Regions from separate parts of the Micromonospora mangrovi genome, predicted to be linked through region 3. Evidence: riboswitches for the same ligand, from Rfam matches in the RefSeq annotation. Region 3 holds a riboswitch; each other region holds the start of a gene.

Region 1 (4,105 bases), 3.1 Mb from region 3:
CCGGGCACCACGCCGACGCCAACTACTGCTCCCTGCCGGTGGCCGAGACGGTGATCCGGCGGCTGCTGGCGCGCGGCGCCACGGTGATCCTGCGGGCCCACCCGTACACGTCGCAGAACCCGACCTCGGCGCGGCAGCTGGCCCGGCTCACCGAGCTGCTCGCCGCGGACCGGGCGAAGACCGGGCGGGCGCACCTGTGGGGCGCGGCGGCCGCCCGGGAGCTGACGCTGACCGACTGCGTGAACCGCTCCGACGCGCTGATCTCCGACGTGTCGGGCGTCATCTCCGACTACCTCTACTCGGGCAAGCCGTACGCGGTGACCGACATGGGGGTGGACGGGGACGACTTCGTGGCCCGGTTCCCCCTGGCCGGCTCCGGCTACGTGCTGCGGCGGGACATGTCGAACGTCGACGACGTGCTGGGGCGGCTGCTGGACACCGACCCGCTGGCGGCGGCCCGGTGGGAGACCCGCCGGCGCTACCTGGGCGACTTCCCGGCCGACTCGTACGCCGACGGGTTCCTCGACGCGGCCCGGCGGGAGCTGGAGCCGGGGTGGGACCCGCCGGCGCCGCGCACCCCGGGCGGTGCCGAGCGGAACCTCTCCGCCGGCGTCTGAGGCGTCAACGGTAGGCGTCGAGCAGGTCGAGGACGGCCGCCGGATCCTCGACGTGGGCGTTGTGGCCGAGGCCGGGCAGGGTGGCCACCGGGACGCCGTACTCCTTGAGCTGGGCGTCGGTGACCATCGGGTCGTGCTCGCCGCGGGCCAGCAGCACCGGCACGTCGGTCGCCGCGAGCAGCGTCGGCAGGCACGGCTCACCGACGGCGAACGCCGCCGGGTCCATCGCCAGCCGCCAGCGGCCGTCCTCGCGGCGCAGCCCGGCGTCGACCGCCGGGTGGTCCGGCGCGAAGAGCCCGGTCAGCCCGGCGACCCGCAGGTAGCGGCGGGCCGCCTCGTCCCGGGTGCCGAACCAGGTCACCGGACGGGCCGCCAGCTCCGCGGCCTTCGCCAGCTCGGCGGACGACCAGACCGCCTTGATGCCGAGCCCGACCACCGCGTCGACCGGCAGGCCGACGCTCCGCGCGGCCAGCGCGAGCCCCACCACCCCACCGAGCGAGTGCCCGAGCACCACCAGCCGATCGTGCGGGCCGAGCCGCTCCGCGACCGGTCGCAGGTCCGTCACCACCCGTCGGGCGAGGCCGGTGAAGGAGTACGCGGGCAGCGGCGGCGACCAGCCGTGGCCGGCCAGGTCCGGGGCGAGCCAGCGTCCCGCCCAGCGGTGCTCCAGCAGCGGTGCCCAGGGCAGCCACACCTCACCGGTGGCGCCCAACCCGTGCAGCAGCAGCAGATGCCGGTTGCTCGTCTCGTCGCCCATGGGGCGCAGTGTGCCACCGGTCGGACACGATGCGCGAGAGCGGACGGCGGAGACGACATCGGGCGCCGGCTCCAAGAGCCGACGCCCGACGGGTGAACGGGGTTGATCAGGCGGAGTAGCCGCGGGTGGCCATCCAGTTCGCCAGGTCGGCGGCGCTGATCCAGTACGCCGGCAGCGACGGGTCCGCCGAGTCGGCGATCCGCAGGGTCCGGCCGTCGTTGGAGTAGCCCACCACGGCGATGTAGTGGCCGCCCGGGAAGGAGTGCCAGCCGCCGTCGGTGTCGGTGGCGTCACCGGCGACGTTGGCCACCACGCCCCGCCCGTTGCTGATCGCCTTGACCACGTCGGTCCGGAGCCGCTCGGTCTCCGCGGCGCTCGGCACGCCGTCGATCATCCGGGTCCGGTACGGGTCGCCCTTGACCTGCTGGTTGAGCACCCGGGTGGTGTCCTCGGCCGAGTTGGTGCCCATCTCGGTGGTGCCCAGCGCGACGGCCAGCTCGTCCTGGGTCCGCTCGATGCCGGTGGCGCTGAGCGCGTTGCGCACCGCCGCCGGGCCGCAGTTGTAGTAGGTGGTCTGCGCCTCGTAGGTGTAGTCGAGGACCTTCTTCGACGGCGGCTTCGGTGCCGCCTTGCGGGTGGTGTCCGGGTCCGGCTTGGCCGTGGTCGGCTTCGCGCTCGGCTTCGGCGAGAGCGAGGCGCTGGCCGACGGCGACGCGCTGGGCGAAACCGACGGGACGGCGGCGATCCGGGCCTGGGTGCCGGCCGCGACGTCGCTGAGCCGCGGGGCCAGTTCGGCCACGGCGGCGGTGTTCTCCTGGCGGACGGGCGCGTCGTCACCGTGTGCCAGCAGGGCACCGGTGCCGGAGGCCAGCACCAGGGCGGCGGCCGAGCCGGCGACGACCTGGTAGCGACGTTCGGTGGCGAGACGGCGCAGCTGCCGCTTGAGGGTGTGCTTCACGAGGTTTCCTCCACGGGGGCGGGGGCGGCACACGCCGGCCCGGCGCGCGGAGCTGTTCACGCGCGACGGAACGGATCCGTGGGCGGGGTGGACCGCGGGGAAGGGGTGCGCCCGGTCAGTCGGGCGCGGGGGCGGATGCCGGTATCAGCTCGCGGAGAGGGCGAGCGACGGCACCGCGGCGCCGTGGAGGGGGTGTGGCCGAGGGGTGGCAGGGTGCTGCACGAAGACGGAACTCCTTCCGACACCGCCTACCGGGTTAGCTGACGGATTCGGGCGGGAAGATCGCCCTACCGCGGGCCGTGGCTCGCGGATTCACCCCGGACGTGCATGGGTCCCCGGTTCGCAGAAGATCGCGATTGAGCGGGTCGGCGCGGCGTCGCCTCTTGCGATCGGAAACCGCACCGGACGCGCCGACACTACCGGCGGGCATGCGCCCTGCCAAGCGCTCCCACCTGCGCAAACGTCGAACACCCGGGCCCGACCGGAACAGACAGGTCACTGATGTCACTCAATGGGACGAGCACCCGAGAATGGAACGGGGGTCGATTACCGGACATCCGGTGAGCGGGTGACCGGGCAACCTGGGCCGGCCTGGACCGCCACGCCCCGGATGACCGTTTTCCGATTCCCGGGGCGACCGGGACGGCAGTTTCACATCACAATTCAGCCAACCCGCGCCGGCCGCCACCGGGCGGTCCGGGAAACGGCGGCGGAGGCGCCGACCGGGGCGAGGGTCTGGGTCACCGCGTCCGGCCGATGCACCGGGACGACTCCCGGGCGCAGCCGCTCCGTCGCCGCGTACGCCTCCACGGCCAGGGCACGCGCCGCCTCGGCGGCCAGCTCGGCCTCCCGCCACGCCTGCTGCTCCCGCTCGGCGGCGGCCCGGTACCCGGCCAACCGGCCGTCCCGAACCGCCCGCGCCAGGACGATCTCCTGCTCGGCCGGGTGCCGCCGGGGGTCCCACCCGTTGCGGTGGGCGAGCACGTCGGCGAGTTGCCGGGCGGTCAGCTCGCCCCGCCAGTGCGCCGCCATCGCGGCGTGGTGCAGCCAGCGCTCCCGGGCGGCGTACTCGGCGGGCGTGCGCGGGGTGTGCGGGGCGGGCAGCACGGCGGCACCGGCGAACCGCCGGGCGACCGCCTCCGCCTCGTCGTACGTCTGCCACGCCCGGTCCACCTCGTCCTGGGCGGCCAGCCACCGCTCCCGGCGCCGACGGGCGTTCTGGGCCGCTCCGGCGGCGGCGACGGCGACCTCCTCGGCGTACCGGCGCAGGTCGGCCAGGTGGGCCGCCTGTTCCGCCGCAGGGTCGACGGCCGGCTCGACGTCGGTGGGGGTGTCCCGCTCGGGGCGGGCGACGAGCACCGCGAGCAGGGTCAGGGCGAGCAGGAGCAGGGCCGACCAGATGGCGGCGGCCTCCGGGACCTCGATCAGGAACTGGTACAGAACGGTCTGCATGGTCGCACCTCACGGGGAGCGGGCGTGGTGTGGCGAGATCCGCAGGACCCGACGGGGCGGGGCGCGACCGGAACGGGCGCCGCCGAGCCGCCGTCGGGCGGATGCGGGGGGTGAGGTCGGGTGGTACGTGCTGGCGGGCCACCGCCCGCGCGGAGGTCAGCGGGTCGGCGGGGCGCGGGAGCCGAGGGCCGCCGGGGCCCACCCGATCGCGACGCGCTGCCGGCCGGCCGGCACGACCGACGCCGCCACCGTGGCGAGCACCACCGGGGCCGGCGCGACCGCGACACCGACCAGGTCGGACCCGGTCGAGGGGCTGACCTC
Region 2 (4,105 bases), 2.1 Mb from region 3:
GCGGCGGTCCCCTCCGCCCGCAGCAGGGCCACGGCGTCGCCGTCGGCCGGCTCCACCGCCTGCGACCGCAGCATCGCGAGCATCTGCTGTGTGCTGGTGAGCAGGTCGTCGAGGGTCGCGGCAGGGGTGATCGGTTCGTTGGTCATAGCCGCGCTTTCTTCACGTCCGGGCCGAGCAGGCTGACGATAGCAACCGGGGCGACGCGGCTCAGAAGGTGCGCCGGTAGAGCGAGCAGCCGCGGCACACCGAGGGGGGCGTCTCGCCGGCGAGGCGGCGCCGGAACCGGCGGTACTCCTCGCCGTGCCAGATCTCCGGGAACGACCGCTCGTCCAGCGAGCCCAGCCGCACCCGGTCGTCGCCCATCACCATGCAGCACGGTTGCACCACGCCGGCGCTGGTCACGTACGCCGCGTCCCAGGGCCACGAGCAGCCCGGGCCGGCGGTGCGCGGGGCGGCCGGCGCCGCACCGGGGTGCGGCAGCCGCAGGCGTACGCCGGTCTCCCGCGCCACCGCGGCGGCCTCGCCGAACAGCGCGGCGGCCCGGTCGGTGTCCACCCCGGCCCAGAGCGCCTGGTCGGCGGTGAACTCGCGGATCTCGGCGTAGCGGCCGGCCGGGTCGGCGTCGGAGAAGCTGTGCGACAGGTTCTGCACGTGCAGCTCGTCCACCCCGATCCGGCCGAGCAGGCGGACCAGCTCGGGCAGCTCCGCGACGGTGTCGCGCATGGCGACGAAGACCACCCGGATCCAGGGGGTGGCGCTGCCCGCCGCCCGCTTCGCCTCGACCAGGCCGGCGAGGTTGGCCACCACGACGTCGAAGTTCGCGCCGTCGCGGACCCGCTCGTACGCCGCCGCCCGGGCGCCGTCGAGCGAGACGTGCAGCCAGTCGACCCCGCTGGCGACCAGTTCCTCGGCGCGGCGCCGGTGCAGCAGGGTGGCGTTGGTGTTGAAGCCGACCGTGATGCCCCGGCCCACCGCCGTGTCGATCATGTCGGCCAGGTACGGCGACAGCAGCGGCTCGCCGAGCCCCTGGAGGGTCAGCCGGCGCAGCCCCGGCACGTCGGCCACGATGCGGTCGAAGAGTTCCGGGGCCATCGCCCCGGCCAGCTTGTTCACCGGCGGTCGGTAGCGGACCAGGCACATCAGGCAGCGCAGGTTGCACGCCGAGGTGATCTCCAACTGGAGGTGCGTCGGCAGCGGCGGATCCTCGACGACGGTCGACATGCCCCCGAATGCCCTGATCCGGCCCCCGCAAACCCGACGTCACCCTCCGGGCCGGCTACGACGGAACGCCCGGCCGGTGGACCCGGCCGGGCGTTCGTGGTCGATCGGCACCGGGCGGACCCGGTACGCCGATCAGCGCAGGCGCAGCTGCTGACCCGGGAAGATCAGGCCCGGGTCGGCGCCGACGACGCGCTTGTTGCGCTCGTACAGGGCGTGCCAACCGCCGGCGAGGTCCTTCGCGTCGGCGATCATCGACAGCGTGTCGCCCGACTTCACCACATAGGTGGAGCCGCCCGAGGCCGGCGCGGTACGCCGGTGGTCACGGGTCGCGGGCTTCTCGTCCCGCGAGGAGCGGTGCTCCGCCTTCGACTTGGTGCCGGAGTGGGAGCGGTGCTTGGTGCCGGAGTCCTTCTTGGCCGACGAGCCGGAGTCCTTGCTGGAGTAGTGCTTGGTGGAGCCGCCCTTCTTGCCGCAGACCGGCCAGGCGCCGATGCCCTGCCCGTCGAGGACCTTCTCGGCGATCGCGATCTGCTCACCGCGGCTGGCCAGGTCGGCGCGGCTGGCGTACTTCTGGCCGCCGTAACCGTTCCAGGTGCCCTTGGTGAACTGGAGGCCACCGTAGAAGCCGTTGCCGGTGTTGATGTGCCAGTTGCCGCCGGACTCGCACTGGGCGATGGCGTCCCAGTTGACGCTGGCCGCGCTGGCCGGCGCGACCGGGCCGAGGATCGCGGCGGCACCGGTGGCGGCGCCGGCGACGAGCGCCCCGACGGCGACCCGACGGGCGCTGGTCCGACGGTGGCGAGCGATGTGTGCAGTAGCCATTGTGTGGTTTCCTCCACGCCGACGAGGTGAGCTGTCGGGTTCGGGCCGAGGAGCCCGGCCGCCGGATGGCGGCTTCACCCCGAGGTGTCGAGCACCGAGGAACGTGTGGGTCCCCCGCTCCCGCCTGAGGTCCAGGTACCACCGGACCGGCGGCGGGATTAGGCGTTGCCGGTCCGTGGTGTCCGCGATCGCGAACGCATACGACGTTAGGGACGGTTTCGGGCGATCGCCCACTTCTTGTGAAGTTCTTCACCCGGCTGAGCGACGGCACGACATCTCGAGTTGCGGGGTGCGGAAGCGTGCCTTACAAGCTCCCGCTCGGACAGTCCACGCGTGTCGTCAGTAGGTCAGGCCGAAGCCCTGAGGGAAGAGTGGGACCTGGCCGTCGCCGGCGTTGATGGGCTGCTGGCTGACCGAGTTCATCCAGGTCATCGGCAGTTTTCCGGTCGGCGCGGCACCGAAGAGCACGTCGGCCACCCCGGCGCCCTCGGTGCCGGGCAACCAGGACGCCAGCAGCGCGTCCCAGCGGGGCAGCTCGGTGGCGACGTCCAGTGGACGGCCGGACACCAGCACCACGACAACCGGCACGCCCGCGTTGCGCAGCGTCGAGATCGTCCGCAGGTCGTCCCGGTCCAGGCTCATACTGCCGGTCCGGTCGCCCCGCCCCTCGGCGTACGGCGTCTCGCCGACCACCGCGATCGCGGCCCGGTAGCTGCGGTCGATGCCGGTGCCGCGCTGGTTGTAGGTGACGGTCGTGGTCGGACCGACCGCCGCGCGAATGCCCTGCAGGATGGTGGTGCCGGGGGTGATCGCGCCGGACGAGCCCTGCCAGGAGATGGTCCAGCCGCCGCTGGAGTTGCCGATGTCGTCGGCGTTCTTGCCGGCCACGAAGATCTTGTTGTTGTCCCGGGCCAGCGGCAGCACACCGCCGGCGTTCTTCAGCAGCACCTGGGACTCCCGCACGGCCTGCCGGGCCAGCGCCCGATGGGCGGCGTCGCCCACCGTCGCGGTCCAGCTCCGGTCGGTGTACGGCCGCTCGAAGAGGCCCAGCTCGAACTTCTTGGTGAGGATGCGCCGGTTCGCGTCGTCGATCCGGCTCAGCGGGACGTGGCCGTTCTGCACCTCGGCGCGGAGCGTGCTGAGGAACGTCTTCCAGGCGGTCGGCACCATCACCATGTCGATGCCGGCGTTGATCGCGACGGTGACCTCGGCGGCGGTGAAGCCGGCGGCGCCGTCGATCTGGTCGATGCCGTTCCAGTCCGAGACGACGAAGCCGGAGAAGCCGAGTTCGCCCTTGAGGACGCTGGTGATCAGGTACTGGTTGCCGTGCATCCTGACGCCGTTCCAGCTGCTGTAGGAGATCATCACCGAGCCGACCCCGCGCTGCACGGCGGCCTGGAACGGCGGCAGGTGGACGGCCCGCAGGTCGGCCTCGCTGAGCCGGGTGTCGCCCTGGTCGACACCGCCAGTGGTGCCACCGTCGCCGACGTAGTGCTTGGCGGTGGCGAGCACCGAGGTCGGCCCGCCGAGGGTGCTGCCCTGCAGGCCGGTGACCAGTGTGGACATGCTCGACGGCAGGTCCGGGGTCTCCCCGAACGACTCGTAGGTGCGGCCCCACCGGTCGTTGCGGGCCACGCAGAGGCAGGGGGCGAAGTCCCAGTCGACGCCGGTGCCGCTGACCTCCTCGGCCACCGCCTGCCCGATCTGCTGCACCAGGGCGGGGTCGCGGGTCGCGCCGAGGCCGATGTTGTGCGGGAAGATCGTCGCGCCGTGGACGTTGTTGTGCCCGTGCACGGCGTCCACTCCGTAGATCATCGGGATGGCCAGGGGCGTGGCGAGGGCGGCGCGCTGGAAGCCGTCGTACATGTCGGCCCAGGCGGTGGCGGTGTTGGGCGTGGGCGCGGAGCCGCCGCCGGAGAGCAGCGAGCCGAGCCGGTAGGTGGTGAGGTCGGCGGCGGTCACCGAGCCGCGCTCGGCCTGGGTCATCTGGCCGAGCTTCTCGTCCAGGGTCATCCGGGAGAGCAGGTCGGCGACGCGGGTCGCGACGGGCAGGGTCGGATCC
Region 3 (4,105 bases):
GGAGCGCGCGGCCCGGGACGCGGTGCCGGACTCCCCCGGTGAGCTGCGGCTGCTCTACCGGGGTGCGCTGCTGCGGCTGGAGCGCCCCGAGCTGGACCAGATCCGGGACCGGGCGCTGACCCGGGGCGCCCGCCGCAACGAGGTCCGCCGGGCGGGCTTCGACGGGGTCCTCGCCGCGCTGTACGCGCAGGCCCGCCGGATCGGGGTGGGCGGGCTGCCGGCGCAGCGCGCCTTCGAGGACGAGATCATCGAGCGGCCCGAGTTCCGGGAGTTCCTCAAGGCCTGGTGGCCGCGCCTGCACCCCCGGCACGTGCTGGGCTGGCTGGCCCGACCGGAGCGGCTGCGCCGGTACGCGGGCGGGATCCTCTCCGGCGCGGAGATCCGGCTGTTGACGGCGGCGTACCGGAGCCTGGCCGACGCGGGGCTGACCATCGCGGACATCGCGCTGCTGGACGAGTTGGACGCGCTGCTCGGCCAGCCGGTGCGCCCGGCGCGGCAGAAGCGCGACCCGTACCAGCTCGCCGGTGGGGTGCGCGAGTTGAGCACCGCCGTCGAGCGGCAGCGGGCCGCCCGCGACGCCGCCCGGGAGCGCCCGGAGGACTACCGGGAGTACGCGCACGTGGTGGTCGACGAGGCGCAGGACGTGTCGCCGATGCAGTGGCGGATGGTGGGCCGGCGGGGCCGGTTGGCGTCCTGGACGGTGGTGGGTGACCCGGCGCAGACCGCCTGGACGGGTGATCCGGAGGAGTTGACCCGGGCGCGGGACCAGGCGCTGGGGCGGCGGCGCCGGCACCAGTTCACGTTGACCACCAACTACCGCAACTCGGCGGAGATCTTCGCGGTGGCGGCGGCGGAGATCGGCCGGCTGTATCCGGAGCTGGCGCTGCCCACGGCGGTCCGCTCCACCGGGATCGCCCCGGTCGAGCGGACGGTGCCGGCGGCCGGGCTGCCCGCCGCGACGGTCGAGGCGGTGGGCGCGCTGCTGGCCGAGGTGGAGGGGACGGTGGGCGTGATCACGCCGGTGCCCCGCCGGGACGAGGTGGCCGGCTGGCTGGAGGGCGTCGGCGGCTCCCGGCTCCAGGTGGTGACCAGCCTCCAGGCCAAGGGCATGGAGTACGACGGTGTCGTACTGGTCGCGCCGAGCGAGATCCGGGCGGATCCGGGCTCCGGGGTGCGGACGCTCTATGTGGCGCTGTCCCGGGCCACCCAACGGCTCACCACGATCGACCCGACGGGCTGATCCGGCTCGCCGGCAGTTGCGGGGGCGGTTGCCCGGCGGTCAGTTGCACACATAGCGATGTGAACATAGATTGGGCCCGGCTCGGCCGAGGGACGGAGGGTGTGGGCGTGGGCGCAGGTCATGACCACAGCGGCGCGATCGCCAACGCCGCGCACCGCCACCGCGGTCGGCTCTGGGCCGCGTTCGGGGTCCTCGCCGCCCTGATGGCGGTCGAGGCGGTGGCCGCCTTCACGACCGGCTCGCTCGCACTGCTCTCCGACGCCGGGCACATGTTCACCGACGTGCTGGGCATCGGCATGGCGCTCGCCGCGATCACCGCCACCCGGCGCGCCGACACCGACCCGCAGCGCACCTTCGGGCTCTATCGGCTGGAGGTGCTGGCCGCGCTGGCCAACGCCGTGCTGCTCGGCGGGGTCGCCGTCTACGTCCTGATCGAGGCGGTCCGCCGGTTCGGCGCGCCACCGGAGGTGCTGGCCGGGCCGATGCTCGCCGTGGCGGTGCTCGGCCTGCTCGCCAACGTCGTCGCCTTCGCCCTGCTGCGCGGCGGGGCCAAGGAGAGCATCAACCTGCGCGGGGCGTACCTGGAGGTGCTGGGCGACCTGCTCGGCTCGCTGGGCGTGATCGGGGCCGCGCTGGTCATCGCGCTCACCGACTGGTGGTGGGCGGATCCGCTGGTGGCGGTGGCCATCGGCGTGTTCATCCTGCCGCGCACCTGGCGGCTGGGCCGGGCGGCGGTCCGCATCCTGGTCCAGGCCGCCCCGGCGCACCTCCAGGTGACCGCCGTGCACGACCGTCTCGCCGCGGTCCCCGGCGTCGCCGAGGTGCACGACCTGCACGTCTGGACGCTGACCTCGGGGATGGAGGTGGCCTCCGCGCACCTGACCATGACGTCGGGGGCCGAGGTGGGCGACGTGCTGGCGGCGGCGCGGACCGCGCTGCACGAGGACTTCCACATCGACCACGCCACGTTGCAGATCGAACCCGGAGCGTCAGCAGGTGCCTGCGGTGCGGTTGAGTGGTAATTAGCACACTCTTAAATCTGTGTGGTTATTGTAGTCATATGCCGGTTTTGCCCCGCTCGACACCGGCCGCGTACCGCGCCGGACCGGGGACACGCCGGTAGGCTCGACCGCGGCCTCCGCCGGGCGGCGCCCTCCGGCGCCTGCGGTGGCCGCCGCCTAATCGCCACAGGGCGAGCCGGGGAACCATGTTCGTGGGGTGCATCCGCGTCAGCGGTAGGGATCTTCCGTCCCGAACCCGTCAGCTAACCCGGTCGGCGGCTGACGGAAGGACATGTGCATGCCATCAGTGGCACCAGTACGACGGACGGCCGCCCGGCTGGCGGCCCTGCTCGTCACGACGCTCGCGTTCGGCGTCGTGGTCGCGCCGGTCTCCCCCGCGACGGCGGCACCCCCGCTGCGCGCCGCCGCGCCCGGCGACGACGACGAGGGCGGCACCCCGGCGCTGCGCGCCCAGCTCGACGCGGCGAGCAAGGGCTGGCTGGACGCGAAGGCCGCGCTGGCCCGCTCGATCAGCCGACAGCAGCAGCTCACCACCCAGCTCAAGACGGTCGAGACCGAGCTGGCCGCCCGGGACGCCAACGTCGGCGAGATCGCCGGGGTGGCGTACCGGGCCGGTCGACTGAGCGCGGCGTCGGCGCTGCTCAACAGCGGCAGCCCGGAAGGCTTCATGGACCGCGCCTCGGCGCTGGAGCAGGTCGCCGCGCACGAGGACCGGGCGCTGCGCGAGCTGATCGAGACCCGCGACCAGGCCACCAGCACCCGGACCGCGCTCGGCATCGAGATCCAGGAGCAGCGCAAGCAGGTCACGGTGATGGAGAAGCGCAAGCAGCAGGCCGAACGCGCCATCGAGGTGGCGAACGCCAAGGCCGACGCCCCCGCCCCCCGTACCGCCGACAGCGGCGGCAACCGGGGCACCTCCAGCGCCAACGCGACCCCGGCACCGCGCAACTCCGACGGCTCCTGGCCGCCCGAGTCGTGCAGCGTGGACGACCCGACCCCCGCCGACGGCTGCATCACCCCGCGCACCCTGCACGCCCTGCGGCAGGCGCAGGCCGCCGGCTTCAAGCGGTACGTCTCCTGCCACCGACCCAGCGGCTCCGGTGAACACCCGAAGGGGCGGGCCTGCGACTTCGCCGCGCAGACCGACGGCTTCGGCGGCGTCGCCTCCGGCGGGGACCGGACGTACGGCGACAACCTGGCGGCGTACTTCATCCGCAACGCCGACGCGCTGGCCGTGCTCTACGTGATCTGGTTCAAGCGGATCTGGCTGCCGAGCAGTGGCTGGAAGGCGTACAGCGGCGGCAACGGCGACCCGTCCAGCGACCACACCAACCACGTGCACCTGTCGGTCTACTGAGCCCCACCCGCGTCGCCCGGCCCGTCCCCGGGTCGGGCGACGCGGCTGCTACGTCGCCCGACGTACGCCGGGTGTCGCCGCCGGACCCACGACGCCGCGCTCCCCCGCGGCGATTATCGGGGCATGAGGCGGCTCTCCCCGACCACCCGCAAGGCGCTGCTGACCCTGCACCTGGTCACCTCGCTCGGCTGGCTCGGCACCGACCTGGTGCTGCTCATCCTGGGGATCGCCGGGCTGCGCGGCGCCCCGCCGACAGCGGTCTATCCGACCGCCGGGCTGGTGGTGACCTGGCTCTTCGCGCCGCTGAGCGGGCTGGTCTGGCTGGTCGGCGTGGCCAGCGCGCTGCTCACCCCGTGGGGGCTGCTGCGCTGGCGCTGGGTGCTGGTCAAGTTCACCCTCACCACGGGCATGCTGGGCCTGGTCCTGCTGCTCCTCACCCCCCGCATCCGGCGGCTCGGCGAGCTGGGCGCGGCGGCCTCCGGCCAC
Region 4 (4,105 bases), 1.7 Mb from region 3:
TGCACCGCGGGTCGGTCGTCAGCCGGGCGGATCCCGCCCTGGGCGCGGCGGGTCAGCATCGCCACGTCGACGGTGAACTCGAAGAGCCGCCAGTCGACCCGGGGAGCGGCGCGGCCGATCTCGGCCAGTCGCGCCACCCGCGCGGGGTCGGTCACGAGACGGGCGTGACCGGCCACGTAGGCCTCGTCGTCGCTCTCCTCGGGCGGGAACGAGTGCAGCGCGTAGCGACCGTCGCGTTCGAGGTCACGGCGCTTGGGCGAGTCGACGACGAAGCAGTAGAGCCCATCGTCGGTGATGACCGGGGAGACCGGGTGGACGCGGGGCCCACCGTCGGCACGGACCGTGGCGAGATAGCCGAAGCCCGGCCCGTACTGCTGCATGAGAAGGCGGATCTCGTCGGCGAGGCGGGGCTCGTCGGCGGCGAATTCGGACCAGGAAGCCATGCGGACATTCTATCGAACACACGTACGAACGCGCAGTCCGACACGCAGTCCGACACGCCACTCGCCGACACCGGTCGCTATGGTGTTCCGATGCTGCTCTCCGACCGCGACCTGGTCTCCGAGATCAAGGCGGGCACGCTCGCGCTGGAGCCCTTCGAGCCGACGCTGGTGCAGCCGTCCAGCATCGACGTACGCCTGGACAAGCTCTTCCGGGTCTTCAACAACCACCTCTACACGCACATCGACCCGGCGATGCAGCAGGACGACCTGACCTCGATGGTCGAGGTGCCCGAGGGGGAGCCGTTCGTGCTGCACCCGGGCGAGTTCGTGCTCGCCTCGACGCTCGAGGTGATCTCGCTGGGTGATCAGCTCGCCGGGCGACTGGAGGGCAAGTCCAGCCTGGGCCGGCTCGGGCTGCTCACCCACTCCACCGCCGGCTTCATCGACCCGGGTTTCTCCGGGCACGTCACGCTGGAGCTGTCCAACGTGGCGAACCTGCCGATCACGCTCTGGCCCGGCATGAAGATCGGCCAGCTCTGCATCTTCCGGCTCTCGTCGCCGGCCGAGCACCCGTACGGCTCCGCCGTCTACGGCTCGCGTTACCAGGGCCAGCGCGGCCCGACCCCGAGCCGCTCCTGGCAGAACTGGCGCACCTGGCCGATCCGCTGACCGCGTCGGCGCGGGGCCCCTTCCAGGGGAAGGGACCCCGCGTCACCCGTCAGCCGGGGCGGCCGTAGCTGTTGATCTGGCCGTCGTCGACGCGCTTCATGGTGATGGGCTTGCCGGACTGGGAGGCGTGCACCACCCAGCCGTCGCCGACGTACATGCCGACGTGGTGCAGGTCGCTGTAGTAGAAGACCAGGTCACCGGGGCGCAGCTCACTGCGGCTGACCCGTCGGGTGACGTCGTGCTGCTGCCGCGCGTTGTGCGGCAGCGAGACGCCCGCCTTGTCCCAGGCGGCCATGGTCAGGCCGGAGCAGTCGAAGTGGTCCGGGCCGGCGGCGCCCCAGACATAGATCTTGCCGATCTGGGCGCAGGCGAACTTGACGGCGATCCCGGCGGGACCGCCCGGGTAGCCGGACGGGCAGGGTGCGGGCCGCAGCGGACCGCCGCCGCCGCTGCCGTACACCTTGAGCCGGAGCTTGCCGAGGCGGGCGATCTCGGCGTTGATCTGCTGCTTCTTCGCTCCGAGCTGGGCCTTGGTCCGGGCCAGCTGGGCGACCATCTCGTCCAGCGGCTTCTTCTTCGCGGCCAACTGGTCGCGGAGGTCGACGACGGACCGCACCTCCTGCGCCTGGCGGTGCGCGAAGCGGTCGAGCAGCTCCAGGCCGGTCAGCACGTCGCCCGGTGAGCGGCTGCCGAGCAGCGCGTTCACCGTGCCCACGTTCTGACCCTTGTACGCCTCGGCGGCCAGCCCGCTGACCTGCCCCATGGCGAGGTCGACCTGGAGCTGGAGCGGGGCGATCTGCTTGGCGAGGGCGTCGGCCTGCCTGGTCTTGACCGCCAGGTCCTGACTGGTGGCGTTGTACTGCTCGATGACCGGTTCGAGCTTTTCCCAGTCCTGGTCGATCTGACGTTCGATCTCGGTGACCGAGGGTTCGGCGTGGGCCGCCGTGGCGCCGCCGGTCAGGACGACCGCGGTGCCGGCCAGGGCGGCGAGGAGGGTGGTGAAGCGGGACCAGCGTGGGCGCGGCGCAGCCGTCATCCGGTCGACCGACCGGACCGACGGTCGCCGCGGGGCATGGTGTGCCACCGGGCTTCCGTACTCCTTCTTCGTGACCGCCTACCGGGTTAGCTGACGGGTTCGGGCGGGAAGGGAGCCGCCCTACCGCAGTGCTGCGGATTCACCCCGGTTACCTGGGTCCCCGGTTCGCCCGGAGGCGACTCGGCGGTGTCCGACCGTGACCCCCCGGGTTGGACGGTCCAGTTTCCGGTCGACGATTGACCAGAGTAGAGATGGCCGTTATCGATCCGCAACCCGCGACGCCGTGACACTCCGTACCTGTTCCGCCGGGTCGACCGGACTCGATGAAGGATTCTTTCATGCAACATCATTAAGCGGAAAGTATTGACCCGAGGCGGTGCCCGGGGCGAGGGTGAGCACGCAGTGACCCCCGTCGGACCTGGAGGTTCCATGCACCTCACCCCCGTTCCACCGCGCGCACGGATCGTGCTCGCCACCGCCGTGGCGGCGGCCACCGTCCTGCTCGTCACCGGACCGGTCGTCGCCGACCCCGCCACCGCGGGGACCACCGAACCCACCGACCGCCAGCAGCAGTACGCGGCAGCCGCCGCCGAGTACGGCGTACCGGAGAGCGTTCTGCTCGGCGTCTCCTACCTCGAATCCCGCTGGGACACCCACCCCGGCCAGCCGAGCACCAGCGGCGGCTACGGCCCCATGCACCTGACCGACGCCGCGCAGGTCGCCGCCACCCCGTCCAGCTCGCACGTCGACGAGAACGAGGACCCCCGGGGCGACGAGTCCCGCCCGCTGACCGTCGACACCGCCGCTGCGGCCGAGCCGGCCGGCGACCTGCTGCCGTCGGCGTCCCTGCAGACCCTCGACGCGGCTGCCGCGCTCACCGGCGTGGCCGAGGAGACGCTGCGCGACGACGCCGCCGCCAACATCCGTGGCGGGGCGGCGCTGCTCGCGTCGTACCAGAGGGCGCTGGCCGCGCCGGTCGGTGCCGGCAGCGACCCGGCGGCCTGGTACGGCGCGGTGGCCCGGTACTCCGGCGCGGACACCGAGGACGCCGCGGCGGCCTTCGCCGACGAGGTGTACGACCAGATCGGCCTCGGCGCGACCCGGACCACCGACGACGGGCAGCGGGTCACCCTCGCCGCCGTCGCGGTGACGCCGGACGAGTCCGGCCTGCACAAGCTGGGACTGCGCCGGGCCGAACGGCCGGACGGCCTGGAGTGCCCGGTCCGCCTCGCCTGCGAGTGGATCCCCGCGCCCTACGAGAAGTACGGCCCGAACCCGGGCGACTACGGCAACCACGACCTCGGTGAGCGGCCGGCGCAGCAGAAGATCGAGTACATCGTCATCCACGACACCGAGGGCTACTTCGGCCCGAGCGTCAAGCTGGTGCAGACGAAGACCTACCTGGGCTGGCACTACACGCTGCGCTCGGTGGACGGCTACGTCGCCCAGCACATCAAGGCCAAGGACGTCGGCTGGCACGCCGGCAACTGGTACGTCAACGCGAAGTCGATCGGCATCGAGCACGAGGGCTTCGCCGGCCACGGCACCTGGTACACCGAGGCGATGTACCGGACCTCGGCGAAGCTGGTCCGGCACCTGGCGCTGCGGTTCCAGATCCCGCTGGACCGGCAGCACATCCTCGGCCACGACAACGTCCCCGGCACCACCGCCGGCACGGTGGCCGGCATGCACTGGGACCCGGGGCCCTACTGGGACTGGTCGCACTACTTCGACCTGATGAAGGCGCCGTTCCGGGGCACCGGCACCGCGCACACCGGCCTGGTCACCATCGACCCGGACTACGCCACCAACCAGCCCGCCTTCACCGGCTGCAACCAGCAGCCGCCCGGCGTGCCGAAGCCGACCCCGCCGGCCGCCCCGTGCCCGCTGCGCGGCTCCTCGGCGGTCGTCCTGCGCACCGCGCCGAGCCCGGACGCGCCGCTGGTCAACGACCGGG

The links. Region 3 has a riboswitch for cyclic di-AMP ahead of ABUL08_RS00980 (coiled-coil domain-containing protein). Riboswitches for the same ligand answer to the same signal wherever they lie in the genome.
Region 1: another riboswitch for cyclic di-AMP. It lies ahead of ABUL08_RS14260 (C39 family peptidase); the one in region 3 lies ahead of ABUL08_RS00980 (coiled-coil domain-containing protein).
Region 2: another riboswitch for cyclic di-AMP. It lies ahead of ABUL08_RS10345 (transglycosylase family protein); the one in region 3 lies ahead of ABUL08_RS00980 (coiled-coil domain-containing protein).
Region 4: another riboswitch for cyclic di-AMP. It lies ahead of ABUL08_RS23320 (C40 family peptidase); the one in region 3 lies ahead of ABUL08_RS00980 (coiled-coil domain-containing protein).

Annotation. Positions count from the first base shown of each region.
Region 1 is NZ_CP159342.1:3,288,740-3,292,844, forward strand. It holds gene ABUL08_RS14250 (CDP-glycerol glycerophosphotransferase family protein) at 1-617, shown strand, start outside; gene ABUL08_RS14255 (alpha/beta fold hydrolase) at 622-1,374, opposite strand; gene ABUL08_RS14260 (C39 family peptidase) at 1,481-2,332, opposite strand; cyclic di-AMP (ydaO/yuaA leader) riboswitch at 2,563-2,705, opposite strand; gene ABUL08_RS14265 (hypothetical protein) at 2,996-3,784, opposite strand; gene ABUL08_RS14270 (hypothetical protein) at 3,941-4,105, opposite strand, start outside.
Region 2 is NZ_CP159342.1:2,311,400-2,315,504, forward strand. It holds gene ABUL08_RS10335 (YbaB/EbfC family nucleoid-associated protein) at 1-146, opposite strand, end outside; gene ABUL08_RS10340 (radical SAM protein) at 208-1,221, opposite strand; gene ABUL08_RS10345 (transglycosylase family protein) at 1,354-2,043, opposite strand; cyclic di-AMP (ydaO/yuaA leader) riboswitch at 2,045-2,218, opposite strand; gene ABUL08_RS10350 (glycoside hydrolase family 3 protein) at 2,383-4,105, opposite strand, start outside.
Region 3 is NZ_CP159342.1:198,466-202,570, reverse strand. It holds gene ABUL08_RS00990 (HelD family protein) at 1-1,240, shown strand, start outside; gene ABUL08_RS00985 (cation diffusion facilitator family transporter) at 1,348-2,262, shown strand; cyclic di-AMP (ydaO/yuaA leader) riboswitch at 2,406-2,535, shown strand; gene ABUL08_RS00980 (coiled-coil domain-containing protein) at 2,540-3,619, shown strand; gene ABUL08_RS00975 (hypothetical protein) at 3,743-4,105, shown strand, end outside.
Region 4 is NZ_CP159342.1:5,204,138-5,208,242, forward strand. It holds gene ABUL08_RS23310 (pyridoxamine 5'-phosphate oxidase family protein) at 1-443, opposite strand, end outside; gene dcd (dCTP deaminase) at 534-1,112, shown strand; gene ABUL08_RS23320 (C40 family peptidase) at 1,162-2,148, opposite strand; cyclic di-AMP (ydaO/yuaA leader) riboswitch at 2,208-2,344, opposite strand; gene ABUL08_RS23325 (N-acetylmuramoyl-L-alanine amidase) at 2,578-4,105, shown strand, end outside.